DNA from 4 places in the Streptomyces sp. NPDC002209 genome. Region 2 is predicted to be linked to each of the others. Evidence: riboswitches for the same ligand, from Rfam matches in the RefSeq annotation. Region 2 holds a riboswitch; each other region holds the start of a gene.
The links. A riboswitch is a leader RNA that binds a small molecule or an ion and turns the genes downstream of it on or off. The one in region 2 is predicted to bind cobalamin.
Positions count from the first base shown of each region.

Region 1 (7,533 bases), on a different contig from region 2:
CGACGACCGCGGGCGCGATGTCGGCGGGGGCCGGGTGGACCAGCGACCAGGCGTCGAACAGGGCGACCCAGCCGCGCAGTACGGCGGTGTCGTCGCGGTCCCAGGCGCGCAGCCGCCAGCCGGGCCGGGCGTGGCCGCCGTGGACTTCCACGAGGCCGGCGAGCCGGGCGCGGTCCCAGCCGACCCGGATCTGCCCGTGTGTCAGGTTCAGTTCAGCGGCGGCCCGTTCCACATCGGGCGCGGGCAGCGCCCCCGCCGGCGCGGGTCGGCCTCCGTCGCCCGCGCCGAGGTTGAGCTCGGCCCAGCGGGCGAGCCGTACGGCGTCGGCGAGCGAGGCCCGGGCCCGGTTCGCGAGTTCGGCCGTTGCCGGGGTGCCCGCCGGGGGCCGGGAGGCGGTACGGGCGCGTCGGTCGGTCACCGCCTTGCGGGCCGCGGCGACGGAACGCGGGGAGACGAGTCGGAGTCTGGAGTCGCGAGCCAACTGCTCATCAGGCTTTCGGGACGTCACGGAAGCAGTCTCGCCCGTCACCGGCCGAAAGCCCAAACGGAACCAGCCATTATCGCCGGTCGCCAGGGGGACATACGGGGAGAATGCACCCTCCCTGTCCCGTCCGGCACACGGCCTTCACATAAGAGGGGTGAGAAAGCGCCTCAGGGCTTCCTCGTATCCGGCCGGATCGGCGTTCCACATCGCCCCGTGCGGGGCTTCGCGGACGGTCTTCAGGGTGACGAGGTCGGGGCGGGCGGCGGCGAGCCGGCGGGAGGGCTCCCAGGGGGCGAGCGTGTCGTCCGGGCCGTGGAAGATCAGGACGGGGACGCGCAGCGCCGCGGGGTCCGCCCCGGCCCCCCGGCCCTCGGCGCGCAGCCCGGCGCTCCCCTCGGCGGCCCGCACCGCGAGCGGCACCAGCGGGGCCGGGGTGCGGCGGGCGGCGACCAGCGCGCGCAGGGTGGCGTGCCAGTCGAGCACCGGCGAGTCCAGCACGAGCCCGGAGATCCGGTCGGCGAGGGCCGAGCGCTCCACGGCGTGCAGGGCCATGGCGGCGCCGGTGGACCAGCCGTGCAGGACGACCCGGCGGGCGCCGTAGCGCAGGGCGTAGCGGACGGCGGCGTCCACGTCCCGCCATTCCGACTCGCCGAGGTGGCCGAGACCGTCGGGCGAGGCGGGGGCGCCGAGGTCGCCGCGGTAGCCGAGGTCGAGGACGGGCATCCGCTGGCGGTGCAGGAACGGCATGACCACCATCGGGTGCTCGCGGCCGGCGCCGAGCCCGTGCACGGTGATCACCCAGGTGTCGCGGGCGGCGGGCACGAACCAGGCGGGCAGCCCGCCGAGCTCGCCCGGGATGTCCACGTCGGCGTGGTCGAGCCCGAGGGCGGTGCGGGGGTTGCCCGCGTGGACCTGGGGGGTGAGGGCGACCCGGGTGCCGGGCTCGAGGCTGCCGTGGGTGACGGCGAGGAGCCGGCGTACGACGGTGTCCGGTCCGGGCGCGGCCCCCTCGAGGACGGGCCCCACCACGGCGTGCACGCCGGGGGCGGCGAGTCCGTACGTACCGGGACGCAGGGAGGCCAGCGAGCGGGTCAGCACGATCTGTCCGGAGCCGGCGGAGTGGACGCTGAGCCGCGCCTCGCCGGGCAGGGGGCGGCCGGGCTCGTGCCGCAGGGCGGCGTCGGCGGCGTACCGGCCGGCCGCGACCGCGGCTGCACCGGCACCGACGAGGGAGGTGGCGACGACCGCGGCCGTCGCTGTGGCGGTACGCACGGCTCCAGTGTCGAGGCGGGAGCCCGGGCGGGCCACCTGAGCGGAATGTTCCGCATACCGCCGGGCGGGGCCGGGAAGGGATCGCGCAGCGGCGCGCCGGGGCGACCGGAGGAGTGATCTAGATCTCTTCCAGGCCCCCTCGAGGGTGGGTCCAGGGGCCTGTGATCCGCTGCGGATCCTTTCGTTCACCCCGCTTTGACGTGCATTAATCGCGGTATCGGCGGCAAAATCAGGACGAAGGTCCCGATGGCACGACGGGCCAGTACACCGCTCCGCCCGCATCAGTTCATCTTCCGTTCACTCAGGTTGCCTACGGTCGCCGAGCCACTGACGTCAAACAGAAGCCTGGGTAAATGGAGCACATAACGCTTCTCCTCGGGATCGTGATCATCACCGCTCTCGTGTTCGACTTCACGAACGGTTTCCACGACACGGCCAACGCGATGGCCACCACCATCTCGACCGGCGCCCTCAAGCCCAAGACGGCGGTGGCCATGTCCGCCGTGCTCAACCTCGTCGGCGCGTTCATGTCCGTGGAGGTCGCCAAGACGATCTCCAAGGGCCTGATCAACGAGGAGGGCATCCAGCCGGAAGTGATCTTCGCCGCGCTGGTCGGCGCGATCCTCTGGAATCTCGTCACCTGGCTGGTCGGACTCCCCTCCAGCTCCTCCCACGCCCTGATGGGCGGCCTGATCGGCGCCGCGGTCGCCTCCGCCGGCATCGGCGCGGTCAACGGCAGCGTCGTCGTCACCAAGGTGCTGATCCCCGCGATCGCCGCCCCGATCGTGGCCGGTGCGGCCGCGATGCTGGCCTCGAAGGTCACGTACAAGCTCGGTGGCAAGGTCGGCGGCAAGACCGCCACCAAGGGCTACCGCGCCGGGCAGATCGCCTCGGCCGGTCTCGTCTCCCTCGCGCACGGCACCAACGACGCGCAGAAGACGATGGGCATCATCACCCTGGCCCTCGTCGCGGGCGGCGCCCTGGACTCCGGCGCGAACCCGCCGGTGTGGGTCATCGTCTCCGCCGGTCTGGCCATCGCGCTGGGCACCTCCCTGGGCGGCTGGCGCATCATCCGCACCATGGGCAGCGGCCTGACCGACCTGCAGCCGCAGCAGGGCTTCGCCGCCCAGACCTCGGCCGCCAGCGTCATCCTGGCCTCCTCCACCCTCGGCTTCTCCCTCTCCACCACCCACGCGTGCTCCGGCGCCGTCATGGGTGCGGGTCTGGGCCGCAAGGGCGGTGTGGTCCGCTGGTCCACCGCCACCCGCATGTTCATCGCCTGGGGCCTGACCCTGCCGGCCGCCGCCGTCGTCGCCTCCGGCGCCGAGCTGGTCATGCGCACCGGTGACCTCGGCGTCGCCGCGGTCGCGCTCTTCCTGGTCGGCTCCTGCGTCGCCATCTGGCTCATCTCCCGCCGCCAGGTCGTCGACCACAGCAACGTCAACGCCGCGCAGCAGGCCGCGGCCGAGGAGCCGGGTGTCGTCACCACGGCCATGGCCGCCGTCACCGTCCCGCCGACCGTGGCCGCCGAGGCGGCTGCCGCCGGTACGACCGCCGCGGTGGCCGACGAGGACCTGAAGGCCACCATCCCGGCCGCCGTCCCCGCGGCTCCGGCGGCTCCCGCCGCCGCGGTCTGACCCCGAGAACGACAGAGGATTCCGCAGTATGAAGATCGACTGGGCAGCACTCGGCTCCGTCTTCGGGGTCAGCCTCTCCGCCACCGTCACGCTCGTGGCCCTGTTCACCCTGGGCCTGGTGGGCCTCTCCAAGCACGAGGCCGCCACCGAGCAGGGCGGCACCGCCACCCTGGCCCGCAGCGGTGCGTACGCCTGCTTCGCGCTCGTCGCGGCGGCCGTGGCGTACGGCATCTACCTGATCGTCAGCTGACCGATTCGGGCACGGCGCACGAAAGCTCCCTCCGGGCATCCCGGGGGGAGCTTTCCCGTACCTGCGGCCCGGGGCGGTGACCTGCCCCGCCGCAGGTCAACGGCGAGTTGACGGGCCTTCGCGGTGCGTGGTGGACTGCCCGAGCCAATACGGCGGCATGGAGAGGAAGTCCGGTGCGAATCCGGCGCGGTCCCGCCACTGTCACCGGGGAGCACGCGGCACGTGCGCCCCGGGAGCCAGGAACTCCCACCGCCGGACACGTCGAACCAGGGCGCGGACCCTGAGTGAGGACATACCTGCCACCATGCGTGCCGATCGCGTCTTCGCGTACGGCGCCACGGCGGGCCTGATCGGCGACCGGATCCTCGGAGATCCGCGCCGAGGGCACCCCGTGGCCGCCTTCGGACGAGCAGCCTCCGCAGTCGAGGGCGCCCTGTGGCGCGACGACCGCGCCCGGGGCCTCCTCCACACCCTCGTGTGCGCCGGGGGCGCGGCAGCCGTGGGTGCGCTGGGCGCCCGCGCCGTGCGCTCCCGGCCCGCAGCCGCCCGTATCGCCCTGACAGCAGCGGCCACCTGGGCCGTCGTCGGGGGCACCTCCCTGGGCCGCGAGGCCCGCGCCATCGGCGGCGCACTCGCCGCCGGGGACGCCGAGGTGGCCCGGGAGCGGCTGCCGCACCTGTGCGGACGCGACCCGCAGGCCCTGGACGAGCAGCAGATGGCCCGCGCCGTCGTGGAGTCGGTCGCCGAGAACACCTCCGACGCGGTGGTCGGGGCCCTGGTGTGGGGCGCCGCCGCCGGTGTCCCCGGGCTGCTGGCCTTCCGCGCCGTGAACACCCTGGACGCGATGGTGGGCCACAAGTCGCCGCGGTACCTGCGCTACGGCTGGGCCTCGGCCCGGCTCGACGACCTCGCGGGCTGGCCGGGCGCCCGGCTGACCGCGCTGGCCGCCGTACTGGCCGGGCCCGACCGGCGGGGAGCCGTACGGGCCTGGCGCGCGGACGCCGCCAAGCACCCGAGCCCGAACGCCGGCCCGGTGGAGGCCTCGTTCGCCGGGGCGCTCGGCGTACGGCTGGGGGGCACCCTGGCGTACGGGGGGCGGGTCGAGCACCGGGCCGTACTGAACGGCGGGGCGGGGCGGCCGGTGCAGGTCGCGGACATCGATCGGGCGGTGCGGCTGTCACGGCAGGTGACGTGGCTGGCGCTGGGGGCGTGTGTGGCACTGCGCTGTGCGGTGTCGCGTGTGGCTGGGAGGGGACGCCGGTGAGCGGCGGAAAGCTGGGCGGGGGGCTCCTCGTCGCCGGTACGACATCGGACGCGGGCAAGAGCGTGGTCACGGCGGGCATCTGCCGCTGGCTGGCCCGGCAGGGCGTGAAGGTGGCGCCGTTCAAGGCGCAGAACATGTCGCTGAACTCCTTCGTGACGCGCGAGGGCGCCGAGATCGGGCGGGCGCAGGCGATGCAGGCGCAGGCGGCGTGCGTGGAGCCGACGGCGCTGATGAACCCCGTGCTGCTCAAGCCCGGCAGCGACCGCAGCAGCCAGGTGGTGCTGCTGGGCAAGCCGGTGGGCGAGATGAGTGCGCGCGGCTACCACGGGGGGCGCCAGGAACAGCTTCTCGGGGTCGTCACGGACTGCCTGGAGCAGCTGCGGGGCACGTATGACGCCGTGATCTGCGAGGGGGCGGGCAGTCCGGCCGAGATCAACCTGCGCCGGACCGACATCGTGAACATGGGCATCGCGCGGGCCGCGCGGTTCCCCGTGGTCGTGGTCGGGGACATCGACCGGGGCGGGGTCTTCGCCTCGTTCTTCGGGACGACGGCGCTGCTGTCGCCGCAGGACCAGTCGCTGATCGCCGGATACATGGTGAACAAGTTCCGCGGCGACGTGTCGCTGCTGGAGCCGGGCATGGAGATGCTGCGCAACCTGACCGGCCGGGCCACGTACGGCGTGCTGCCGTTCCGGCACGGGCTGGGCATCGACGAGGAGGACGGGCTCCGGGTCTCCCTGCGGGGCGCGGTGCGCGAGTCGGTCGTGGCGCCGCCGGTCGGCGAGGACGTCCTGCGGGTCGCGGTGTGCGCGGTGCCGCTGATGTCGAACTTCACCGATGTCGACGCGCTCGCGGCGGAGCCGGGGGTCGTGGTGCGGTTCGTGGACCGGGCCGAGGAACTGGTCGACGCGGACCTCGTGGTGGTCCCGGGCACCCGGGGCACGGTGAAGGCGCTGGAGTGGCTGCGCGAGCGCGGCCTCGCGGACGCGCTGGCGCGGCGGGCCGCACAGGGGCGGCCGGTGCTGGGCATCTGCGGCGGCTTCCAGGTGCTCGGCGAGCACATCGAGGACGAGGTCGAGTCCAGGGCGGGCTCGGTGGACGGGCTCGGCCTGCTGCCGGTGCGGATCCGCTTCGAGCGGGAGAAGACCCTGGCGCGGCCGGAGGGTGCGGCGCTGGGCGAGCCGGTGACGGGCTACGAGATCCACCACGGGGTGGCCGAGGTCCTGGGCGGGGAGCCGTTCCTCGACGGTTGCCGGGTCGGGTCGGTGTGGGGCACCCACTGGCACGGCTCGCTGGAGTCGGACGGCTTCCGCAGGGCGTTCCTGCGCGAGGTGGCCGCGGCTGCCGGGCGCCGCTTCGTCCCGTCCCCGGACACCTCGTTCGGCGCCCTGCGGGAGGAGCAGCTGGACCTGCTGGGCGACCTGATCGCCGAGCACGCGGACACCGACGCCCTGCTCCGCCTGATCGAGACCGGAGCCCCGTCGGGCCTCCCGTTCCTCCCACCGGGCGCACCGTGAAGGCCCGGGAGATCCCCGCGGAGGCGGGGAGCAGAGCAGCAGTTCGATCACGTGCTCGTGGAGGAGCGGACCACCCCCGTCACCGCGGGGAGCAGATGACCAGCATGGCCGAGGGCCGCTCTCGCTCAGCATGTCGCGGGCGCAGCCCACTCGAAGGAGTGATCAGCGGATGAGCACGAGCACCACCCACTTCCCGTTCACCGCGGTGGTCGGTCAGGACGACCTGCGGCTGGCGTTGCTGCTCAACGCCGTGAGCCCTGCAGTCGGCGGTGTACTCGTGCGCGGCGAGAAGGGGACCGCCAAGTCGACGGCCGTCCGCGCACTGTCCGCACTGTTGCCACAGGTGGACGTCGTTCCCGGCTGCCGGTTCTCCTGTGCGCCGTCCGCGCCCGACCCCTCCTGCCCGGACGGCCCGCACGAGGCGGGGCCCGGCTCCGCCCGGCCCGCGCGCATGGTCGAACTGCCCGTCGGCGCCTCCGAGGACCGGCTCATCGGCGCCCTCGACATCGAACGGGCGCTGGCGGAGGGAGTCAAGGCCTTCGAGCCGGGGCTACTGGCCGACGCGCACCGAGGGATCCTGTACGTCGACGAAGTGAACCTTCTCCATGACCACTTGGTGGACGTCCTCCTCGACGCGGCCGCGATGGGCGCCTCCTACGTCGAGCGCGAGGGCGTCTCCGTACGCCACGCCGCCCGCTTCCTGCTCGTCGGCACCATGAACCCCGAAGAGGGCGAGCTCCGCCCGCAGCTCCTCGACCGGTTCGGGCTGACCGTCCAGGTGGCGGCCTCCCGCGAGCCCGCCCAGCGCGTCGAGGTGGTGCGCCGCCGGCTCGCGTACGAGGACGACCCCGCCGGGTTCGCCACCCGCTGGGCCGGCGACGAAGCGGACGTGCGCGCCCGCGTCGTGGCCGCCCGGGCGCTGCTCCCGAAGGTCCGCCTGCGCGACGCCTCGCTGCTGCAGATCGCGGCGACCTGCGCCGGCTTCGAGGTCGACGGCATGCGCGCCGACATCGTGATGGCCCGTACGGCGACCGCGCTGGCCGCCTGGGCCGGGCGGAGCGACGTACGCAAGGAGGACGTACGGCAGGCCGCGCTGCTGGCGCTCCCCC
Region 1 covers NZ_JBIARX010000001.1:54,491-62,023, forward strand. Annotated here, with positions in the region: gene ACFYXK_RS00285 (hypothetical protein) at 1-508, opposite strand, end outside; gene ACFYXK_RS00290 (alpha/beta hydrolase family protein) at 626-1,756, opposite strand; gene ACFYXK_RS00295 (anion permease) at 2,110-3,393, shown strand; gene ACFYXK_RS00300 (hypothetical protein) at 3,422-3,643, shown strand; cobalamin riboswitch at 3,758-3,909, shown strand; gene ACFYXK_RS00305 (cobalamin biosynthesis protein) at 3,948-4,907, shown strand; gene ACFYXK_RS00310 (cobyric acid synthase) at 4,919-6,424, shown strand; gene ACFYXK_RS00315 (putative cobaltochelatase) at 6,594-7,533, shown strand, end outside.
Region 1: linked by a shared signal. The riboswitch ahead of ACFYXK_RS00305 (cobalamin biosynthesis protein) and the one ahead of cobN (cobaltochelatase subunit CobN) in region 2 are both predicted to bind cobalamin.

Region 2 (7,533 bases):
CCTGGTGCGCTCGGTCGATCCGCCGGACGCACCCGTGCCGCCGAGGCTCGAAGTCCTGCTCGCCCGGGGGCCGTTCACCCTCGAAGAGGAACGGGAGCTGCTCGCGCGGCACCGGATCGACGTCCTGGTGACCAAGGACAGCGGCGGCTCGGCGACCGCACCCAAGCTGGCTGCGGCCCGCGAGGCCGGCCTCCCCGTCCTGGTGGTCCGCCGGCCGCCGGTCCCGGAGGGCGTCGCGGAGGCGGAGCGTCCGGAGGCGGCCCTGGAGTGGCTCGCGGGAGCCTGACGGAGACGGCCCGGCCCACCCGGACCCGGGCGTTGTCAGAGGGCTCTTCTACCCTCGTCGCCATGAGCACCACCACCCTGCTGATCCACGACGGCTCCGCCGCACCCGACGCCCCGGTCACCCGCATCGGCGGCCTTCCGCTGGCGCCCTCCGGCACGCGGTGGCCCACCTGTACGACCTGCTCCGGGCCGCTCTGCTTCATCGCGCAGATCGTCCTCGACGGCGGGCGCGGGATCCTCGCCGTCTTCATGTGCGCCAACGACCCCGGCAGTTGCGAGGAGTGGAGCGCGACGGCCGGCGGCAACAGGGCGTACCTCTTCCCGTCGGCCGGGCTCGTGCCGATGCCGCTGCCCGCGCTCCCCGCCGCCGAGGACGGGGACGGGGACGGGGACGAAGAAGACGAAGAGGACGACGAGGACGACGAGGACGTGCGGCAGCTGGGGGCGGTCCGTAGCGTCGAGCGCGTCACGGTGACCGAGCCGGAGTACCGGCTCGCGCGCAAGGCCTGGTCCGAGCGGAGCGGGCGCCCGGCGAACGACGTGCTCGGCCGGCTCGGCGGCGCCGCCGAGTGGCTTCAATGCGACGAGACCCCCGACTGCGCGGGCTGTGGCCGCCCCATGGAGTTCGTCGCCCGGCTGGACGAGGGTCCGGACCCCCTCACCGCCCCCAACTTCGGCTCCGGCAGCGCCTATGCGCATGCCTGCGAGCCCTGCGGCCGGGCGGCGTTCCTCTGGCAGTGCTGAGCCCCCCGCCGGAAACGACCGGCCGCCGCCCGCGGGCGCTTCGTCGCGCCCGGGGCGGCGGGCCGCGCTCGCTGCCGGTCAGGCCTCCGGGTAGCGGCGCGGGGTCCACGTCACGCGGGAACCGTCCGGCCGCTCCGTGACCTGGGTCTGCGAGGACCCGATCAGCAGGATCGTGCGCATGTCCACCTCGGACGGCTCCAGTTCACCGAGCGCGAGGATGCGGACCGACTGCTCCGGGCCGCCCACGTCGCGGGCGACCACGACCGGCGTCTGCGCCGAACGCAGCTCCAGCAGCAGCTCCTTGGCCTGGGCGACCTGCCAGGTCCGGCTGCGCGAGCCCGGGTTGTACAGGGCGAGCACCAGGTCCGCCGCGGCGGCGGCGCGCAGCCGCTCCGCGATGACCTCCCACGGCTTGAGCCGGTCCGACAGCGAGATGGTGGCGTAGTCGTGGCCGAGCGGGGCCCCGGCCGCGGCGGCTGCCGCGTTGGCGGCGGTCACCCCCGGCAGGACCCGTACGGGCACGTCCTTGTACTCCGGCTGCCCGGCGACCTCCAGTACGGCGGTGGCCATGGCGAAGACGCCCGGGTCGCCGCCGGAGACCACGGCCACCCGCTTGCCGCGGCGGGCGAGGTCGAGCGCGAACTCGGCGCGCTCCGACTCGACCTTGTTGTCGGAGCCGTGCCGGATCTGCCCCGGCTTGACGGGGACGCGGTCCAGGTACGTGGTGTACCCGACGAGCACCTCGGCGTCGGCCAGCGCCCGCCGGGTCTCGGGGGTGAGCCAGAGCGGCCCGGCCGGTCCGGTGCCGACGACGCAGACCTCGCCGGGCCCGGACGGCACGCTGCCCGGGTTGCCGATGCGGCTGGGCACGACGGCGACGGCGAAGTACGGGACGCTCGCGGGGTCGGTGTCGGCGAGGACGCCGGTCCGCTCGCCCGCCATGGTGGCGCGCTCGACGTACCGGGCCTCCGCCAGCCGTCCGCTGCCCTCCATGGCACGGCGCACGGCGGGGAAGGTACGGCCGAGCTTCATCACGACCGCGGAGTCGGTGGCGGCGAGGCGCGCGGTGAGCTCCTCCTCCGGCAGGGTGCCGGGCAGGATCGTCAGCACCTCCTCGCCCTCGACGAGCGGGGTGCCGAGCCGGGCGGCGGCGGCGCTCACCGAGGTCACCCCGGGAATCACCTCGGCCTCGTAGCGGTCGGCGAGCCGCTTGTGCATGTGCATGTACGAGCCGTAGAAGAGCGGGTCGCCCTCGGCGAGCACGGCGACGGTCCGGCCGGCCTCCAGGTGCGCGGCCAGCCGGGCGGCGGACTGCTCGTAGAACTCCTCCATCGCCCCCTGGTAGCCGCCGGGGTGGTCGGTGGTCTCGGTGGTGACCGGGTAGACCAGCGGCTCCTCGACGTGGTCCGCGCGCAGGTGCCCGGCGGCGATGGAGCGGGCGATCGAGCGGCCGTGGCGGGCGCTGTGGTACGCGACGACATCGGCCTCGGCGATGACCTGGACGGCCCGGAGGGTCATCAGGGAGGGGTCGCCGGGGCCGAGCCCGACGCCGTACAGCTTTCCGGTGCCGGCTGCGGTGCTGGCTGCGCTGCTCATTCTTCCTCGCTCGCGATCGCGTTGACGGCGGCGGCCGCGATGGCGCTGCCGCCGCGCCGGCCGCGCACGATCAGGTGGTCGAGGCCGGAGGCGTGGGCGGCCAGCGCGTCCTTGGACTCGGCGGCGCCGATGAAGCCGACCGGGACGCCGATGACGGCCGCGGGGCGCGGGGCGCCCTCCTCGATCATCTCGAGCAGTCGGAACAGCGCGGTCGGCGCGTTGCCGACGGCGATCACGGAGCCCTCCAGCAGGCCGCGGTCGCGCCAGACTTCGAGGGCGGCGGCGCTGCGCGTGGTGCCCATCTTCGCGGCGAGGGCGGGCACGGCCGGGTCGGAGAGGGTGCAGATGACCTCGTTGTCGGCGGGCAGCCGCTTGCGGGTGACGCCGCTGGCGACCATCTGCACGTCGCACAGGATCGGCGCGCCGGCACTCAGGGCGGCACGCGCGCGCAGCACGACGTCGGGGGTGTAGCCGAGGTCACGGGGCAGGTCGGTCATTCCGCAGGCGTGAATCATGCGTACCGCGACCTGGGCGACGGAGGCGGGCAGCCCGGAGAGGTCCGCCTCGGCGCGGATCGTGGCAAAGGACTGGCGGTAGATCGCCGCGCCGTCCTTCTCGTACTCGAACACTGTGTACTCGCTCATTTCTTCGCTGCGTCGTGGGAGGTGGTGCGGCGTGCGTCCGCGAGGGCCGCGGGAAGTTCGGAGGTCTGCAGGCCGCGGCGCGCGGTGCGGCCGGGGGCGGAGAGGTCGTAGCCCGCGGGGGTGGCGACCAGGTCCACCCACGCGGTGCCGCGCGGGTGCCCGCACCGGCGTTCGCATCCGGACCAGTGCACGGGCAGGGGGCCGGTCGCGCGGGTGACGGCTGCGCGCGCGTCGGCGCGTACGTCCGCGAGGGATTTGGCGCAACCGGGGCGACCGGTACAGGCGGTGACGGACCGCCAGGGGTCGTCGGGGGCGGTGACCAGCCCGGCCTCGGCGAGGGCGGCCAGTTCTCGTGCTGCGGCGTGGGCGGGCAGGCCGGGGACGACGATGCCGCGCCAGGGGGTCAGGCGGATACGGCCCGTGAGGCCGGCCAGCAGGCGCCACTGCGCGGTGGTCAGGCGGCCCAGCGGGGCGAGGACGCTGAGCGCGACGGTCCCGTCGGGTCCGGTGACGGTCCCCGGCTCGGGAGCCCGCCCGTGCGGGCCGTACGGGGACGCGGCGTCGGCCGAGGCCGGTGCGGGCAGCGCCCCGGCCTCGGCGGCGATGCCGACGGCCGCCAGCCGGTCCGTCAACCCGGCTGCGTCCAGGGCGTGTTCGGCGGGCAGCTCGGCGATCCGCCAGGCCCGGGTGCCGGCTGCGCGCGCCGCGTCCAGGAAATACAGGGCGGCGGTCAGCGCGGCCCGCGGCGCGTCGGCCGAGGCGACGAGCACCGCCCGTGCGGGGCGCTGCCCCGCGGGGTCGGATCCGGTGTCCGGGGCGTCGGTGTCCGGGGTCCCGGCGCCCGGGGCGTCGGCGGTGCGCTCGGCCGGTGTGCCGCCCAGCAGCAGCAGTGCCCGGTCGGCGCCCCGTGCCAGCACGGTCACGTCCGCGGCCAGCGAGCGCGCGTCGCCGCGGCCGTCGTCGAGTGCGAACAGGAAACGCCCGGAGAGGGCGGCCGCGGCCGGCTCGGCGCACAGCAGCCGGTCCAGCTCCGCGACCCAGGGGGCCACATCGGGCAGACCGCGCCGGTCGAGGCCGGTCAGCGGCGAGGCGACGATGTTGCGGACCCGCTCGTGGGTGGGCGCGGGCAGCAGGCCGGCGCGGACGAGCACGGACTGCAGCGCGCCGCCGCAACTCGCCCCGAGTCCGCGCAGTTGCGCGTTGCCGCGGGAGGTGAGGTCGATGTGCCCGTCGCCGAGCCGGTCCGCGGCATCGGCCAGCAGCAGGGCCGCGTCCGCGCCGAGCATCCCGCCGGGCACCCGGACCCGGGCCAGGAAGCCGTCGTCCGCGGCATGCAGCCGCAGCGCACCGGGGCATGCGTCACCGCGGTCGCGTATGACGGGTTCGTCCCGTGGTGCGGCGGAAGGGGGCTGGGGCGGCATGGCGGCGAGCATACCCACGATTCCCCCGCCCCGACCTGTGGCCGTCGCCACCCACCCCCTCCGCGGAGCGGGGGCGCGCGGGGGGTCGGGGGGCGCGGGCGGGCCTGTCGGGCGAACCTCCCGGCGCGGGCCACCCCCACTCCCGGTCAGGGAGATCGCCACCTAAGATGACCAGCGGCGGAGCCCCATGGCCCGCCGGGAGGAAGCCCGGTGCGAATCCGGCGCGGTCCCGCCACTGTGAACCCTGCAGAGCCATCCGCCGGGTGAGTCAGGAACTCCCGCTGTCCTCACTGCCCGGGGCGCGGAAACCCCGAGGAAGGCCTGCCGCCGCATGATCCTGCTGCTGTCGACGTCCGACACCGATCTGCTCAGCGCCCGCGCAGCGAACACCGCGGACGGCCCCGTGCCGTACCGGTTCGCGAACCCGTCCCGCCTTCCCCTCGACGATCTGCCCGGGCTGCTCGACGGCGTCGACCTGGTCGTCGTACGCCTCCTCGGCGGCCTGCGCGCCTGGCAGGACGGGCTCGACCTGCTCCTGGCGCCGGCCCAGACCCGCCCGGTGGTGGTCCTGACCGGCGAACAGGCCCCGGACGCCCAGCTGATGGAGGCCTCCACGGTCCCGATCGGCATCGCGGCCGAGGCGCACGGCTACCTCGCCCACGGCGGCCCCGCCAACCTGGACCAGCTGGCCCGGTTCCTCTCCGACACCGTGCTGCTCACCGGCCACGGCTTCGAGCCGCCGGCCGCCGCGCCGACCTGGGGCCCGCTGGAGCGCACGCCCGGGGCCGGCGAGGGTCCGCGGATCGCCGTGCTGTACTACCGCGCCCACCAGATGAGCGGCAACACCGCCTTCGTGCACGCCCTGTGCGATGCCATCGAGGCCCAGGGCGCCCGGGCGCTCCCCCTCTACGTGTCCTCCCTGCGCACCCCGGAGCCGGACCTGATCGCCGCGCTGGAGTCGGCGGACGCGGTCGTCACCACCGTCCTCGCGGCCGGCGGCACCAAGCCCGCCACCGCCTCGGCGGGCGGCGACGACGAGTCGTGGGACGCGGGCGCGCTGGCCGCGCTCGGCGTCCCGATCCTGCAGGCCCTGTGCCTGACCGGCTCGCGCAGCGCCTGGGAGGACAACGACGAGGGCCTGTCCCCGCTCGACGCCGCGACGCAGGTCGCCGTGCCCGAGTTCGACGGCCGTCTGATCACCGTCCCGTTCTCCTTCAAGGAGCTCGACGAGGACGGGCTGCCCGCGTACGTGGCCGACCCCGAGCGCGCCGCCCGCGTCGCCGGCATCGCCGTCCGGCACGCCCGGCTGCGGCACATCGAGCGCCGCGACAAGAAGATCGCGCTCGTCCTGTCCGCGTACCCCACCAAGCACTCCCGCATCGGCAACGCGGTCGGCCTCGACACCCCGGCCAGCGCCGTGGAGCTGCTGCGCACCCTCATCGCGGGCGGCTACGACTTCGGCCCCGTCGAGGAGATCCCGGGCCTGGTCTCCGGCGACGGCGACGAGCTGATCCGCGCCCTGATCGAGGCCGGCGGCCACGACCAGGACTGGCTGACCGAGGAGCAGCTGGCCCGCAACCCCGTCCGGATCCCGGCCGCCGACTACAAGCGGTGGTTCGCCGAGCTCCCCGCCGAGCTGCGCGAAGACGTCGAGGAGCACTGGGGCGAGGCCCCGGGCAACATGTTCGTGGACCGCTCGGCCAACCCGGAGGGCGACATCGTCCTCGCGGCCCTGCGCCGCGGCAACCTCCTCATCCTGATCCAGCCGCCGCGCGGTTTCGGCGAGAACCCGATCGCGATCTACCACGACCCGGACCTGCCGCCCTCGCACCACTACCTGGCCGCGTACCGGTGGATCCAGGCCCGCGCCGAGGACGGCGGCTTCGGCGCCGACGCCATGATCCACCTGGGCAAGCACGGCAACCTGGAGTGGCTGCCGGGCAAGAACGCCGGCCTGTCGGCGGCCTGCGCGCCGGACGCCGCGCTCGGCGACCTGCCGCTGATCTACCCCTTCCTGGTGAACGACCCGGGCGAGGGCACGCAGGCCAAGCGCCGCGTGCACGCCACCCTGGTCGACCACCTGGTGCCGCCGATGGCGCGTGCGGAGTCGTACGGCGACATCGCGCGCCTGGAGCAGCACCTGGACGAGTACGCGCAGATCTCCGCGATGGACCCGGCGAAGCTGCCGGCCATCCGCGCCCAGATCTGGACCCTGATCCAGGCCGCGAAGCTCCACCACGACCTGGGTCTGGAGGAGCGCCCGGACGACGAGGGCTTCGACGACTTCCTGCTGCACGTCGACGGCTGGCTGTGCGAGGTCAAGGACGCCCAGATCCGCGACGGCCTGCACGTCCTGGGCGGCGCCCCGACCGGCGCGGCCCGGGTCAACCTGGTCCTGGCGATCCTGCGCGCCCGTCAGATCTGGGGCGGCACCACGGCCCTGCCCGGCCTGCGCGAGGCGCTCGGCCTGGACGAGTCCGCGGCCACCCGTACGACCGCCGACGAGGCGGAGGAGGCGGCCCGCGCTCTGGTGCAGGCGATGGAGGACGCGGACTGGGCCCCGGAGGCGGTGGCTTCGGTCGCCGCAGGGTACGCGGCGGAGGTGGCGGCCGTACTGGACTTCGCGGCCCGGGAGGTCGTCCCGCGGCTGGCCGGCACGACCGACGAGATCGCGCACGTGGTGAGCGCGCTGGACGGCGCCTTCGTCCCGGCGGGCCCCTCGGGTTCCCCCCTTCGGGGCCTGGTGAACGTCCTGCCCACGGGCCGGAACTTCTACTCGGTCGACCCGAAGGCCGTCCCGTCCCGCCTCGCGTGGGAGACGGGCCAGGCCCTGGCCGACTCCC
Region 2 covers NZ_JBIARX010000017.1:86,661-94,193, forward strand. Annotated here, with positions in the region: gene ACFYXK_RS27185 (cobalt-precorrin-6A reductase) at 1-286, shown strand, start outside; gene ACFYXK_RS27190 (hypothetical protein) at 349-1,029, shown strand; gene ACFYXK_RS27195 (precorrin-2 C(20)-methyltransferase) at 1,108-2,625, opposite strand; gene ACFYXK_RS27200 (precorrin-8X methylmutase) at 2,622-3,269, opposite strand; gene cobG (precorrin-3B synthase) at 3,266-4,690, opposite strand; cobalamin riboswitch at 4,848-4,989, shown strand; gene cobN (cobaltochelatase subunit CobN) at 5,022-7,533, shown strand, end outside.

Region 3 (7,533 bases), on a different contig from region 2:
CGCTGATCCGGGCGCCGTGCATGACGACGCCGGCCATGAGCAGGAACCAGCCCGCGCCGACGACCGTGGCCAGGATGGTGTGGCCGGCCGCCGGGACCCCGAAGAGGGCCAGCGTCGCGGCGCCGGCCGGCCGTGCGGTGGAGGCCATGAACACGGTGGCGGAGACGACGAGCGCCCAGCCGCTGAGGAAGCCGAGGAAGGGATGCAGCGACCGGCCCGTCCAGGCGTACGAGGCCCCGGCGTTCGGGTCCAGGCGGCCCAGGTGGCGGAAGGCGAGGGCGACGCCGAGGACGGGGAGGGCGCAGTACAGGAGGACGGCCGGTCCGGCGACACCGACGGCGGCTATCAGTGCGGGGAAGGTGCCCGCGATGGTGTAGGCCAGGCCGCAGCCCGCCACGGCCATCACGACGGAGTCGAACGTGCCCAGCGCGTCGGCCCGCAGACTCCCTCCGGCACCAGAGTGCTTGTTCACGATCACGTCTTTCCTGGAGGCGTACCAAGGAAAAAAGGGGGAGGGAAAGAGGAAAGAAACGGGGGGAAAGGGGAGGGAGGGGAGGGAGGCGGGAAAGAGGGGAAAGGGGGCCGGGGCAATTCGCGGGGATGCCCGGCGCATCGCGAATACGGGCGGCTTCGCGGTGGCGTTCCCGGCCCTTGCAGAGCCGACCCGGTTGCGGATCGCACGACCGGGCGGCTGAACAGGAACCAGATCCTGCCCAAACCGCCCAGGAAGCGCAAGGGTTCGAGCGAAGATACCGACGATCGACCCGGTTATTGATATTCGAATCAATGCAAGCTTTCCCGGTCCACCGAGGATTCAGTGGTGATCCTCGGCAAGACCGGAACCGGGCCGGGCAGTTCGGCGCGTGCGGCTCAGCCGCCCAGGACGGCCCCCAGATCGATCTGCGCGAGGCGCTGCGGGTCCGCGAGGATGTCGAGCGCGACGATCTTTCCGTCCTTGACGGTGAACGCCATGAGCGACAGCGGCTCGCCTTCCACCATGGCGAGCACCCCGGGAATGCCGTTGACGAAGACCGGGTGGGCGGCAGAGGCGATCCGGGCGAACATGACGGCGCTCGAGGCGACGTCCGCCGCACCGCGCCGGACCGCGCTGCGGCGCAGCGTGCCGCCGTCGGAGCGGGCCACGACATCGGGGTCGAGGAGATCGAGGAGCGCGTCGAGGTCCCCGCCGCGCGAGGCGGCGAGGAAGGCCTCCACGACCTCCCGGGTGCGCACCAGGTCGGTGTCGGGGGCGGGCGCGGCGCCCTGGACCCGGCGGCGGGCGCGGCTGGCCAGCTGGCGGGTGGAGGCCGCGGTACGGCCGAGGACCGGGGCGATCTCGTCGAAGGGGACCGCGAACAGGTCGTGCAGGACGAAGGCGAGCCGCTCGGCGGGTGCCAGGGTCTCCAGGACCACCAGCAGCGCGATGCCCACCGAGTCGGCGACGAGGACCTCCTGCTCCGGATCGATGGCTGCGAGCCCCGTGACGACCGGGTCGGGCAGCCGGACGTACCCGTCCTGGTCCTCCAGCGGATCCTCGCGCCGTGTGGTGCGCGAGCGCAGCATGTCCAGGCACACCCGGCCGACCACGGTGGTCAGCCAGCCGCCCAGGTTCTCCACGGCGGTGACGTCCGAGCGGCTCAGCCTCAGCCAGGCCTCCTGCACGGCGTCCTCGGACTCGCTGATCGAACCCAGCATCCGGTAGGCCACCGCCCGCAGATGGGGGCGGTGCTCCTCGAAGCGCCGGGCCAGGGCGTCCTGCTCGCTCACCTGTCACGTCCTCGTGTCGTTGATCGTAAGTACACGCATGGACGGTAACCGGACGGTGCGTCATGTGCCCATGGAATCCGGCCGGATGCTCTCCCCCTGCCGTTTGCCCGCGACCGATGGCCGGCCGGTCCAGAGCATGAGCACCGGATTCCGCCGTACCGACCACGCGCGGCACGGCGGCCCGTACGGTGGAAGCCCCCCGCACCCTCCGGGAAAGGCGCCGGCGAGATGACCGAGCCGAGAAGCGTGATACTCACCAAGGCCGCCCCTGCGGTGTCGCTGGACAAGCACGGGGTGACCTCCGGCCTGATCCGGGTGAACCTGAACTGGACGTCGCCGCGCGCAGCCGCCCGACGGGAGGCGCAGACGGCCCGGGGCCTGTTCGGCCGGCTGCGCGGCGCCCTGCGGGCGGGCGCCGCGGCGGACGTCGACCTGGACCTCGGCTGCATGATCGTGTGCCGGGACGGCAGCAAGACCGTGGTGCAGGCCCTCGGGAACGCGTTCGGGGCGGTGGACGACTTCCCGTTCGTCGCACTGGACGCGGACGACCGGACCGGCGCGCGCGACGCCGGCGAGAACCTCGTGATCAACCTCGACCACCAGGCCGAGTTCTCCAAGCTGCTGCTCTTCGTCTACATCTACGAAGGCCTCGCGGACTTCCGCGGGCTCGACGCCGTCGTGACGCTGTCGTCCCCTCGCGGGGACCGGTTCGAGGTCCGGCTGGACGAGTGTCCGCCGCGGGCCCGTTCCTGTGCCATCGCCCTGATCAAGCGCCGGAAGGACGAGCTGATGGTCAACCGCGAGGTGCGGTGGTTCACCCCCGAGGACGGTCCGGGCGTGCAGGACGTCATCTCGCGTGCGTATCGGCTCGGGATGAAGTGGACGCCCGGCACGAAGTAGCGGACGGGGATTCCACCCTCCCCGGGGTCCGCATCGTGGACAACTACGCTCGGGACATGAACGCAGAAGCTGCCGACGCGCTCGCCGCCGTCAAAGACGCCGACCGGAAGCATGTTTTCCATTCCTGGTCGGCGCAGGAGCTCATCGACCCGCTCGCCGTGGCCGGGGCCGAGGGCGCGTACTTCTGGGACTACCAGGGCAACCGCTACCTCGACTTCTCGAGCGCCCTCGTCTACACCAACATCGGCTACCAGCACCCCAAGGTCACCGCGGCCATCCAGGAGCAGGCGGCCAGGCTCTGCACCGTCGCGCCCGGCTTCGCCGTCGACGTCCGCTCGGAGGCGGCCCGGCTGATCGCCGAGCGCACCCCGGGCGACCTCGACAAGATCTTCTTCACCAATGCGGGCGCCGAGGCGGTCGAGAACGCCGTACGGATGGCCCGGCTGCACACCGGCCGGCCCAAGGTGCTGTCCGCGTACCGCTCGTACCACGGGGCCACGTCCACCGCGATCAACCTGACCGGTGACGCCCGCCGCTTCGGCAACGACAGCGCGACCGCCGGTGTCGTGCACTTCTGGGGGCCCTTCGCCTACCGCTCGCCCTTCTACGCGGCCACCGAGGCCGAGGAGTGCGAGCGCGCCCTGCGCCACCTCGAGGACACCATCGTCTTCGAAGGCCCGCGGTCCATCGCCGCGATCATCCTGGAGACCGTCGGCGGGGCCCCGGGCGTGCTCGTGCACCCCGACGGCTACCTCGCCGGGGTCCGCGAGCTCTGCGACCGCTTCGGCATCGTCTTCGTCCTCGACGAGATCATGGTCGGCTTCGGCCGCACCGGAAAGTGGTTCGCCTCCGAGCACTGGGACGTCACCCCCGACCTGATCTGCTTCGCCAAGGGCGTGACCAGCGGATACGTCCCGCTCGGCGGGGTCGCCATCTCGGCCGCCATCGCCGAGACCTTCGCCCGCCGGCCCTACCCGGGCGGGCTGACGTACTCCGGGCACGTGCTGGCCTGCGGAGCCGCCGTGGCGACGATCAACGTCATGGAGGAGGAGGGCATCGTCGAGCAGTCCGCCCGCACCGGCACGGAGCTGCTGGGGCCGGGCCTGCGGGCCCTCGCCGAGAAGCACCCGTCGGTCGGCGAGGTACGCGGTCTGGGCACGTTCTGGGCCCTGGAGCTCGTACGGGACCGCCGCACGCGCGAGCCGCTCGTGCCGTACAACGCCTCCGGGGCGGACAACGCGCCGATGGCCGAGTTCGCCGCCGCCTGCAAGAAGGGCGGGCTGTGGCCGCTGACCGCCGGCAACCGCATCCACGTCGCCCCGCCCTGCAACATCGGCCCGCAGGACGTGGCCAAGGGCCTCGCGATCCTCGACGAGGCGCTGTCGGTCGCGGATACGCACACTGTCTGACCTGCTGCGCTGTGCGGTCGCCCAAGCCGTGGGTGCCGGTGTTCGGATGATCTGTACGGGTAACAACGCCCTGCGCACATGTTGCAATCCGAAGCAGCACCTACGGACCGGGATGCACGTCAGTCCCGGGGCGGCCCCTTCGGGGCCGAACGGCGGGGAGCGGGACGTCCTGCGGTCGGGGGCGGGCGCTGGACGCCGGGCGTACGGGATCCAGACCACCGGACTCCGTGTTCCCGAGGCACCGAAGGAAGACACCATGAGCAAGCACGTCCTGGCGCAGAACCAGTACGGCAAGGCCGAGAACCGCATCGTCAAGGTCACCCGCAAGGGCGGCGACGGTTCGTGGCACGAGATCCGCGACCTCAACGTCTCGGTCGCGCTCCGCGGCGAGTTCCGCGACGTCCACCTGACCGGCGACAACGCCAACTGCCTGCCGACGGACACCACGAAGAACACGGTGTACGCCTTCGGCAAGGAGCACGGCATCGCCTCCCCCGAGGCCTTCGGCATCCTGCTCGCGAAGCACTTCGTCTCCTCCCAGTCGCCGATCCGCGAGGCGCAGATCCGGATCGAGGAGTACGCCTGGGAGCGGATCCCGGTCCCGACGCGCAAGGAGCAGCACTCCTTCGTCCGCAAGGGCCAGGAGGTGCGCACCGCGCAGATCACGTACAGCGAGACGACCGGTCTGCAGGTCATCTCGGGTCTGAAGGACCTGACGGTGATGAACTCGACGAACTCCGAGTTCCACGGCTACATCAAGGACAAGTACACGACGCTCAAGGAGGCGTACGACCGCATCCTGGCGACCAAGGTCACCGCGCGCTGGGCGCATTCGGCGCTGGCCGCGGACGACTCCGCGTACGACTGGGACCAGTCGTACAAGAAGGTCCGCAAGAACATGCTGGAGGCGTTCGCCGAGACCTACTCGTACTCGCTGCAGCAGACCCTCAACCAGATGGCCGAGCGGGTGCTCGACCACTGCCCGCGGGTCAACGAGGTACGCCTGAACCTCCCCAACAAGCACCACTTCCTCGTCGACCTGGAGCCCTTCGGCCTCAAGAACGACAACGAGGTCTACTTCGCGGCGGACCGGATGTACGGCCTGATCGAGGGCACCGTGCACCGCGACGGCGTGCAGCCGGTGATCGCGACGAGCGACTGGATCGTCGCCTGACGCCCCTCGTCACCGCTCGGCCCGGACCGCGTCGCGGGGTCCGGGCCGTCGTGCTGCCCGCGGCACGTCGTGCTCCGGCTACGTCCCGGCCGGCTGTCCGAGCTGGAGGTTCCACCGCCCGAGCCGGCCGGTGAGGCTGGTCACCGTGTCCGGCCGTACGTCGAGGCGCCAGAACGCGGCGGCCGGCAGCTCCAGCGCGGACACGACGGCCGCCCGTACGACGGCCTGGTCGACCACGGCGCGGTGCGTGCCCGCGGGCAGAGCCGCGAGCGCGGCGCCGACGCGGGCGATCAGCGCGGTGACGGACTCGCCGCCGGGCGGTGCGTAGTCGGGGTCCGTCAGCCACCTCCGGACGGCGGCCGGATCCTCGGCGGCGACCTCGTCCAGGGTCCGCCCGGCCCACTGCCCCGTGTCGGGGCCCTGCAGGCCCGCGTACTCCGGGCAGGGGTCGCCGTGGCCGAAGCGCATCTGCCGTGCGGCGTCGTCGAATGGACGTCTCACGAACTGAACTCGTACTACGTCGCTCTTCATAAGGGGAGCGTAAACGCGGTACGGTCTCGGACGACAACCAAAAAAAGACGACGGTATGACGGAAGTACCGGTGAAAATCCGGCACGGTCGCGCCACTGTGAATCCTCCCGGAGGGGGAGGAGAAGTCAGACCCGCCATGTCGTCGCTAGCACCACTGACCGGGACGCGTGTTCCCTCTGGAGGTTCTGCCATGGCTCACTCCGCCGTGCCCACGACGGCCCCTGCCGTCACCCCGATCTCGCTCTCCGCGCTCGCCCCCTGGGCCCTGTTCGTCGGCGTCCTGATGCTCGTCCTGCTCTACCTCGTCGGTGCCGAGCAGGGCGCCACCGCGCTCTTCGAGGGCGACACCGTCCACGAGTGGATGCACGACGGTCGCCACCTCCTCGGCTTCCCCTGCCACTGATCTCCACCAGCAAGGGAAGAACCGAACCATGAACTCCATTTCCCCCCGCGTCCTGCTGGTCCGGGGCATGCTGGCGGGTCTGCTCGCCGGCGTGGCCGCGTTCCTCGTCGCGTACGTCCTCGGTGAGTCCAAGGTCGACGCGGCGATCGCCATCGAGGAGGCGGGCCACGCCGCCCACGATCACGCCGAGGAGGCGGCCCCGGTCAGCCGGGCCCTCCAGGCCACGGCAGGCCTCGGCACCGGCACGCTCCTGTACGGGATCGCGCTCGGCGGCATCGCCGCGCTCGTGTTCTGCTACGCCCTGGGCCGGATCGGCCGCTTCGGCCCGCGGGTCACGGCCCTGCTGGTCTCGGGCGGCCTGTTCGTCACCTTCAACCTGGTGCCGTTCCTCAAGTACCCCTCCAACCCGCCGGCCGTCGGGGACCCCGACACCGTCGTCCGGAGGACCACCCTCTACATCCTGATGATCGCGTTGAGCGTGCTGCTGTCGGCGGGCGCGCTCATCCTGGGCCGGCGCCTGGCGCCCAAGCTCGGGAACTGGAACGCCTCGGTCGTCGCCTCGGTCGGCTTCGTCGCGGTGGTCGCCATCGCCTACGCGGCCCTGCCCGGCATCAACGAGGTCCCGGCGGACTTCCCGGCCGCCCTGATCTGGCAGTTCCGCCTCGCGACCGTGGCCATCCAGGTCGCGATGTGGACGACTTTCGGCCTGGTCTTCGGTTTTCTTGCCGAACGGGCCCTTGTCCCGGCCGCCGCACCCCAGGAGGCTGTACAGCCCGCGAGCTGACGATGAGGGGGCCGGTGGTACATGCAGACGGCGATCTGGGAATGGCGCGGCTGGACGGGCGCCGTCCCGTTCTGGCTCAACACCGTTCTGCTGCTCCTGGCCCCTTTCACCGCCGCCACGCTCCTGGCCCAGGTCGGCATCATCACGGCCCTGGCCGCCCTCGGCGGCCTGGCCCGCCACCTCTGGTTCGGCGACTACGGCCACCCGGCCATCCACCTCGCCGCCGCCCTCATGGGGGCGGCGGCGATTGCGTTCGTCCTGATCTGACCCTCCTGGCCGCCGGGAGCCCCGCCGGCCCGTCCTGCCGGGCATCGGCCCGCCGTCCACCCGTGTGCGCTGCGTGGTGCACTCGTTCGGCCGTATCCTGCGCAATCCTCGGGTCGGGGGCGGTGCACCCGTCACCAGCTGGGAAGACGTCCGGGGCGGCCGCCGACACGCCTGTGACGCGACGTCAGTCTTCGGCGTTGTAAGCGGTACTGACGGGCAGCGAGGGGTTCCACTGCTCTCAGGAGACCCGGCCACCGGAGCCGGGAGATCGGACCAGGAGGGAATTCCATGCCCCGCG
Region 3 covers NZ_JBIARX010000006.1:421,608-429,140, reverse strand. Annotated here, with positions in the region: gene ACFYXK_RS15830 (APC family permease) at 1-472, opposite strand, end outside; gene ACFYXK_RS15825 (sigma-70 family RNA polymerase sigma factor) at 871-1,767, opposite strand; gene ACFYXK_RS15820 (hypothetical protein) at 1,996-2,667, shown strand; gene ACFYXK_RS15815 (aspartate aminotransferase family protein) at 2,724-4,076, shown strand; gene pucL (factor-independent urate hydroxylase) at 4,333-5,250, shown strand; gene ACFYXK_RS15805 (histidine phosphatase family protein) at 5,329-5,751, opposite strand; cobalamin riboswitch at 5,786-5,935, shown strand; gene ACFYXK_RS15800 (CbtB-domain containing protein) at 5,972-6,184, shown strand; gene ACFYXK_RS15795 (CbtA family protein) at 6,213-6,968, shown strand; gene ACFYXK_RS15790 (hypothetical protein) at 6,990-7,235, shown strand; gene ACFYXK_RS15785 (hypothetical protein) at 7,524-7,533, shown strand, end outside.
Region 3: linked by a shared signal. The riboswitch ahead of ACFYXK_RS15800 (CbtB-domain containing protein) and the one ahead of cobN (cobaltochelatase subunit CobN) in region 2 are both predicted to bind cobalamin.

Region 4 (7,533 bases), on a different contig from region 2:
TCGTCATCTGTGTGATCGCCCTTGTTGCCGCTTGTCCCTGGGAGCCCTGCGCTCCTGGTGTGGCGGCAATGCCGGTACGTTATGCCGTGACCCCGGAACGTGACAAGTCCAAGCCGTATTTCTTGGCAGGAATTATTTCTTCCGCATCGCGGAAGGTTAATTGAATTTATATCTGCCGCCCGAACGGGACCCGCGGGCGGGGGAGGTGCCCGGCTGCCGCTACCCTTGGCCGGTCAACAAGCACCGAGAAGGGGTGGATCCCAGTGGCTGACATCGAGAGCGCGCGGGCGACGTTCGGCAAGTTCGACGCGGACGGTGACGGCTTCGTCACGGCCGACGAGTACAGCGCGGCCATGAAGGCGATGGGCGACGCGTACGTGACCGGCGCCGTCGCGGACGCCGTGATCGCGGCCAAGGACAGCAACGGCGACGGCCTGCTGAGCTTCGACGAGTTCTGGGCCTCCCTGAACAAGTAAGCCCTGCACAGCCCCCGCCAGGCCTTCCGGCCGGGCGGGGGCGTTGCGCTGCCCCGGCGCGTTTCCCGGGGTCAGGAGACGGCTCCGCCGGGCGGCGGCGCCATGTCCTCCACCTCGCCCAGGGCCTCCTCCAGCCAGCGCAGCCAGAACGTCTCCAGGCCGATGCCGCCGTGCAGCACCAGCCGCCGCAGCCGGTCCTCGTCGGAGTCCCGCTCCGGCGGGAAGTCCTTCTCCTCGATCGCCTCGTAGACGGCCAGCTGCCGCCGGTGCAGATCGAGATGGCGCCGCAGCTCCCCGGCCAGCCCGTGCGGGCCCACCACGGCGGCTGCCCGGATCCGCAGCAGCAGCGGATCCCGGATGGCCTTCGGGTCCTGGCTCTCGCCGACCCACCGCGCGAGCTCCGCGCTCCCGCCCGCCAGCACCTCGTACTGCTTCTTCTGCCCCCGTACGGGCACCTCGCTGGGCAGCGCCCGGATCAGCCCGGCCTCCTCCAGGCGGCCGAGCTCGCGGTAGATCTGCTGGTGCGTCGCGGACCAGAAGTACCCGATCGACCTGTCGAACCGCCGGGTCAGCTCCAGCCCCGACGAGGGCTTCTCCAGCAGGGCGGTCAGGATGGCGTGCGGCAGCGACATGCGGCCATCCTAGGGATGCGGGAGACCGAGGCCCGCGAGCCCGGCATGATCCACGAGACGCCCCCTAGACCCAAGCGGCGAGGGCTTCGGGGGATTTCGGGCCCGGGGCGTGCGGGGGGAGGAGGCCGTGGGCGCGGAGGAAGGCGGTCACCGCCGGGGACCAGGCCTGGCGGAGGCCTGCCGAGGCCAGGAGCTCCGGGTCCGACAGGAGGTCCTGCGCCGGGCCGACGCGGATGCCCGACGGGGTCAGCACCGCCGCGTCGTCGGCCCAGCGGACCGCCAGGTCGACGTCGTGCGTGGCCATGACCACCGTGGTGCCGGCCGCTCGCAGGCCCGCCAGGACGTCCAGCAGCCGCTCCTGACCGTCCGGGTCCAGGCCCGCCGTCGGCTCGTCCAGGATCAGCACCCGCGGAGCCATCGCCACCGCCCCCGCGATCGCCGCGCGCTTGCGCTGCCCGTACGAGAGCAGGTGCGTCGGGCGGTCCCGCAGCGCCGTGATGTCCAGCGCGGCGAGCGCCGAGTCCACCCGGGCGCGGACCTCGTCCGCGGGCAGCCCCATGTTCATCGGGCCGAAGGACACGTCCTGTTCCACCGACGCCGCGAACAGCTGGTCGTCCGGGTCCTGGACCACCAGCTGAACCGACGTGCGCAGCCGGACCAGGCCCGCCCGGTCGTACGACACCGCCGTCCCGTCCAGGCGCAGCGCCCCCGAGCCGGGCCGCAGGCCCCCGCTCAGCAGCCGCATCAGCGTGGTCTTGCCGCTGCCGTTGCGGCCCAGCAGGACCAGTGCCCGGCCCTCCGCGATGGCGAAGTCCACGTCGGACAGGACCGCCGGGCCGTCCTCGTACGCGTAGCCGGCTCCGGCCAGTTCCACCAACGGGTTCACAGGTACAGCCCCTTCAGGGTGAGAGTCAGGGTGATCAGGACCGCCAGCAGGGCCCCCGACGCCGCCAGGAACCGCCACGACAGGGCCGCCTCGGGTACGAGGACCCGCAGGGCGCCGTCGTAGCCGCGCCCGGCCAGGCCCACCTGGAGCCGCGCCGCGCGGTCGAAGGCCCGTACGAAGGAGGTCGCGGCGAGCCCGGCCAGCGAACGCCACACCGCGGCCCGGCCCGACTGCCCCAGGCGGGCCGCCTGGGCGCGCCGGACCTGGGCCATCGAGTCCAGCAGCAGGAAGCCGATGCGGTACATGACCAGCGCCACGTCCACCACCGGCGCCGGGACCCCGGCCCGGACCAGCCGGGGCAGGACGTCCGAGACGGGCGTCGTGAAGGCGAACAGCAGCACGCCGAGGGAGGCCGCCGAGGTCCGCAGCAGCAGCTCCGCGGCATGCCGGGGGCCGTCGGGGGCGAGCGAGACGAACCCGGCCGGTCCGCCGACGGCGACCAGCAGCGGCAGTGCGCCCGTGACGCAGAAGCCCAGCGGGATCCGGAAGGCCCGCCACAGCCGGCGTCCGGCCACACCGGCCGGGCCGAGCAGCACCGCCAGCGTCGCCGCGGCGACCAGCGGTCCGCCGGGCCAGGGCGGCAGGCACACGGCGGTCACCGTCAGCCCCAGTCCCAGCAGGGCCTTCTCGAGCGGATGGCGGCCACGCCAGCGACTGCTGTGCGCGGCCACGTCGATCGGCAGCACCGCCTACGACCCCGTGGCGCCGGTGCCCGAGGGAACGCCCGCGGGGTCCGGCGGAGCCGCAGCCGTGTCCGCGGCCGCGGCAGCCGCCGCGGCCGCGCCCTGCCGGCGGCCCTTGCGGACGCCGAAGTAGTACGCGAGCACGCCCGCGCCGAGCGCCGCCTGGAGGGCGAAGAGTGCCGACTCCACCTCCCCGGAGGGGGGTTCGTACAGCGGCGAGAACCACGGCTCGTAGTCCGGCTTCAGCTCGGTGATCGCCGCCTCCGCCTGCGCGTCGGCGCCCGTGAACGGCTCCTCCTTGCCCTCGCCCAGTCCCAGCGCGAGCGGCAGCACGGCCAGGGCCGCCACCAGGAGCAGCAGCAGGCCGTTGATCTTCGTGTTCCGGTTCATCGCCATCAGACCGCCGTCGCCTTCTGCCCGCTGCCGCCGGTCAGCTTCGCGACGCCCAGCCGGACCAGGTCCGACTTGCTCGACTGCATCAGCAGCCGCATCACGAGCACCGTCAGCAGGCCCTCGCTCACCGCGAGCGGGACCTGGGTGACCGCGAAGATGCCCCCGAACTTCGCCAGCGCCCCCGGGAACCCGCTGCCCGGGTCCGGGAAGGCCAGCGCCAGCTGCACGGAGGTCACGCAGTAGGTGACCAGGTCGGCGAAGAAGGCGCCGAAGAAGACGGTCACCATCAGCGGGACGCCGAGGCGCTTCAGCAGCAGATAGACCCCGTACCCCGCCCAGGGCCCGGCGATCGCCATGGAGAAGACGTTCGCGCCGAGTGTGGTCAGTCCGCCGTGCGCCAGCAGCAGCGCCTGGAACAGCAGGGTGATCGTGCCGAGCACCGCCATGATCGGCGGCCGGAACAGGATCGCGCCGAGCCCGGTCCCGGTGGGGTGCGAGCAACTGCCCGTCACCGACGGGATCTTCAGTGCGGAAAGGACGAAAGTGAATGCACCGGACGCCCCGAGCAGCAGCGTGCTCTCCGGGTTCGCCTTCACCTCGCGGGTGAGGGCGCGCACACCGTGGACGACGAACGGAGCGGACGCGGCGCCCCAGGCGACCGCGTGCAAAGGGGGCAGAAACCCCTCGGCTATATGCATGGGTAGGGAGACCTCTCCAGCACCTCGTGGATGGACAACGCGCCCCGGCCGGTCTCCTGGCTCTCGGGTGCTGATGCCCTGACTCCGCCTTCCCGGGCGATGCGGATCCCCCCGCGCCGCCCAGTGGCTTCCCAGAGGAGTGGAGCCGGACTTCCCGTTCACAGTGGCGAGGGCCGCACCGGTTTCCCACCGGTTTCCCGTACACCAAGGCCCGTTGACCCTAGTCGGACGGACGGACCGGTACCAACCCGGCCCGAACGGGTGCGGTCCGCTGGCGGCCCCGGCGATCGCCGCCCAGGCTGGCAGCGTGGCCGCCGACTACGACTACTCCGACCTGACCGCCCTCTACGTCAACTGCACCCTCAAGCGCTCGCCCGAGCCCAGCAACACCGAGGGCCTGATCGAGCGGAGCCGCGCCGTCATGGAGGCGGCCGGCGCCCGGACCTCGCTGATCCGCGCCGTCGACCACGACATCGCCACCGGTGTCTGGCCCGACATGACCGAGCACGGCTGGGAAACCGACCAGTGGCCCGTCCTGTACAGCCAGGTCATGGACGCCGACATCCTCGTGCTGTGCGGACCGATCTGGCTCGGCGACAACAGCTCCGTCATGAAGCAGGTCATCGAGCGGCTCTACGCCTGCTCCTCGATCCTGAACGATCAGGGCCAGTACGCCTATTACGGCCGCGTCGGTGGCGCGCTCATCACCGGCAACGAGGACGGCGTCAAACACTGCGCCATGAACATCCTCTACAGCCTCCAGCACCTCGGCTACGCCGTCCCGCCGCAGGCCGACGCGGGGTGGATCGGCGAGGCCGGGCCCGGGCCCTCGTACCTGGACCCCGGCTCGGGCGGTCCCGAGAACGACTTCACCAACCGGAACACGACCTTCATGTCTTGGAACCTCATGCACCTGGCGGCCCTGCTGAAGCGCTCGGGCGGGATCCCGGCGCACGGCAACCAGCGCTCGGAGTGGGACGCCGGCTGCCGCTTCGACTTCCCGAACCCCGAGCACCGGTAGTCCCTCACGCCGATACGTCGGCCAGCGTCCACTCCCGTCTTCACCGGCACACGTTGCGGTGGGCGACGTCCAGCACGAACCGCTCGGGCCCGTGCAGCGTGAAGGAGGTGAAGGCGGGCTTGGCGTCGAAGGCGGCGCCGAAGGTGACGTACCCCTCGAAGTCGCCGGTCATGGCGAGGCCCTTGAGCCGGGGCAGGTAGATCTTGACGAGCTTCGGCCCGTGGTACGTGCTGTCGCCCGCGCGGTCGTGCGCGGCGGCGGGGTGCAGGCGGATCTGCAGGAAGTGCTTCCCGGCCAGCGGGACGGGCATGCCGGACCCGTCCTGGACCGGCTTCGGCACGCGGGTGACGACGACCTCGGGGACGCGTCCCCGCAGGTCGATGACGATGCGGTCGTACGTGCAGTGCCCGCCCCAGCGGGCGTTGACGACGAGCGGCGTGGGCCGGACGACGGCCGAGGCCGGCGCGGCGAGGGTGATCCCGGCGGTGAGCAGCGCACCTGTGGCCAGGGCCACGAGCTGCCGGCGGCGGAGGTGGTTCATGACGTCCCCCTGATTCTTCGGAGGCGGGGACCGGTGTCACTGCTGAGGACACTCCGGGCAGGCTCATGGTTGCACCCAAAACGCCAGAAACAAAAAGAAAAGGGACCAATCGCCCCCTATCGGGGCAGGAGGGTGCTCAGCTCGGCGTCGAGGTCGTAGTGCCGCTGCTCCTCGCCCCGCGGCACCAGCCCGACCAGCCGCCGGCACAGCGTGCGCACGTCCTTCGCACGGGCGGACACCACGCAGCTCCGCTCGCCGTTGGTGAAGGCGAGGAACACCCGCGGCTCCCTGCCCTGCCAGCGGGGCCACACCTGGACGTCCCCCTCGCCCGTCGCGCAGACCTCCCCGTCGAGCAGCAGGTCCCGGGAGAAGACCCAGCGTGCCACGTGCATCCCGGCGCCCCGGAAGTCGAGGGCCAGCTCGTAGGGCCGGTCGCAGCGGTAGGTGAAGGCCCCGAGCAGCGGAAGGGGTGCGGGCGAGGCCTCCAGCCGGAGCGCAAGGACGTGGTGCTCGATACCGTCCGTGCCGTCCATGCGCTCCACCTCTCCGTCGGCTCGCGGGGGGAGAATCCGCCCTCTCGGGCAAGCTAGCCCACCTGCCGGCCGCCCCAGCGGGCCGAAGGTCCCGACCCGGAGGGCCGCTGGGCCCGTCTTGGCACAGGAAAGCGAAGGGGCCCGCCCTCCGGGGGAAGGGCGGGCCGCTGCGTCACCGGTCCGTTACGGGACGGGGTTGAAGACGAGCGAGTCGTTGGACTGCCCGACGGCGGTGAAGCCGGCGCCGTTGGCCTGGGCGCCGTTGCTCTGGTTGGACGCCCCGGAGCCGGTGGCGACCTGCTGGGTGGTGGAGGCGTTGCCGAGGTTGCTGCCGGCGACCCCGCTCCCGAGGATCTCGGCGACGGCGGCGTTGGACGAGACGCCCGCACCGGCCCCGTTGTCGGCCTGGGCGACGCCGGCGAAGAGCGCGACGGCGAAGGGGAGCGAGGCGACGGCGGAGATCACGCGGATGCTGCGGTTGCTTGCCATGATGAAGTCCTCCAGTACGCAAAAAGGCTGCGGTCCAAGGCGGTTGGCCGGCCGCCGGGGGTGTGGCCGCGACGTCACGTGATCACCATGGCGCAGGTGATCATCGAGAAACCAGCCCGCGGCCGAGGGTTCGCCCTCACGCGTGATCAACTCCCCGCAAACCTCAAATCACCTGCGAATTAAGCCTGTTGCGGCGGGCAACGCGGAGGGGCCCGACGCGTTGCGCCGGGCCCCTCACTCGTCATGCGTGCCGGATCAGCACTCGATGACGTTGACCGCCAGACCACCGCGGGCGGTTTCCTTGTACTTGACCTTCATGTCGGCGCCCGTCTCCTTCATGGTCTTGATGACCTTGTCGAGGGAGACCTTGTGGGTGCCGTCGCCGCGCATCGCCATCTTCGCCGCGGTGACCGCCTTGACCGCCGCCATGCCGTTGCGCTCGATGCACGGGATCTGGACGAGGCCGCCGACCGGGTCGCAGGTCAGGCCCAGGTTGTGCTCCATGCCGATCTCGGCCGCGTTCTCCACCTGCTCGGGGGTGCCGCCCAGGACCTCGGCGAGGGCGCCGGCCGCCATCGAGCAGGCCGAGCCGACCTCGCCCTGGCAGCCGACCTCGGCGCCGGAGATCGAGGCGTTCTCCTTGAAGAGCAGGCCTATCGCGCCGGCCGCCAGCAGGAAGCGGACCACGCCCTCCTCGTCGGCGCCGGGCACGAAGTTCACGTAGTAGTGCAGGACCGCCGGGATGATGCCCGCGGCGCCGTTCGTCGGAGCGGTGACCACCCGCCCGCCCGCGGCGTTCTCCTCGTTCACGGCCATCGCGTAGAGGGTGATCCACTCCATCGACAGCGCCAGCGGGTCGCCCTCGGAGCGGAGCTTGCGGGCGGTGTTCGCCGCCCGGCGCCGGACCTTCAGGCCGCCGGGCAGGATGCCCTCGCGCGACATGCCGCGCGAGACGCAGGCCTGCATGACGCGCCAGATCTCGAGCAGGCCCTCGCGGATCTCCTCCTCGGTGCGCCAGGCCTTCTCGTTCTCCAGCATCATCGCGGAGATCGACAGCCCGCTTTCCCGGGCCATGCGCAGCATCTCGTCGCCGCTGCGGAAGGGGTACTTCAGCTCGGTGT
Region 4 covers NZ_JBIARX010000002.1:345,666-353,198, forward strand. Annotated here, with positions in the region: gene ACFYXK_RS06430 (tRNA-dependent cyclodipeptide synthase) at 1-7, opposite strand, end outside; gene ACFYXK_RS06435 (EF-hand domain-containing protein) at 264-476, shown strand; gene ACFYXK_RS06440 (PadR family transcriptional regulator) at 548-1,108, opposite strand; gene ACFYXK_RS06445 (energy-coupling factor ABC transporter ATP-binding protein) at 1,173-1,994, opposite strand; gene cbiQ (cobalt ECF transporter T component CbiQ) at 1,991-2,740, opposite strand; gene ACFYXK_RS06455 (energy-coupling factor ABC transporter substrate-binding protein) at 2,744-3,133, opposite strand; gene ACFYXK_RS06460 (energy-coupling factor ABC transporter permease) at 3,133-3,828, opposite strand; cobalamin riboswitch at 3,857-4,052, opposite strand; gene ACFYXK_RS06465 (flavodoxin family protein) at 4,136-4,849, shown strand; gene ACFYXK_RS06470 (hypothetical protein) at 4,890-5,390, opposite strand; gene ACFYXK_RS06475 (SsgA family sporulation/cell division regulator) at 5,507-5,923, opposite strand; gene ACFYXK_RS06480 (hypothetical protein) at 6,107-6,412, opposite strand; gene ACFYXK_RS06485 (L-serine ammonia-lyase) at 6,668-7,533, opposite strand, start outside.
Region 4: linked by a shared signal. The riboswitch ahead of ACFYXK_RS06460 (energy-coupling factor ABC transporter permease) and the one ahead of cobN (cobaltochelatase subunit CobN) in region 2 are both predicted to bind cobalamin.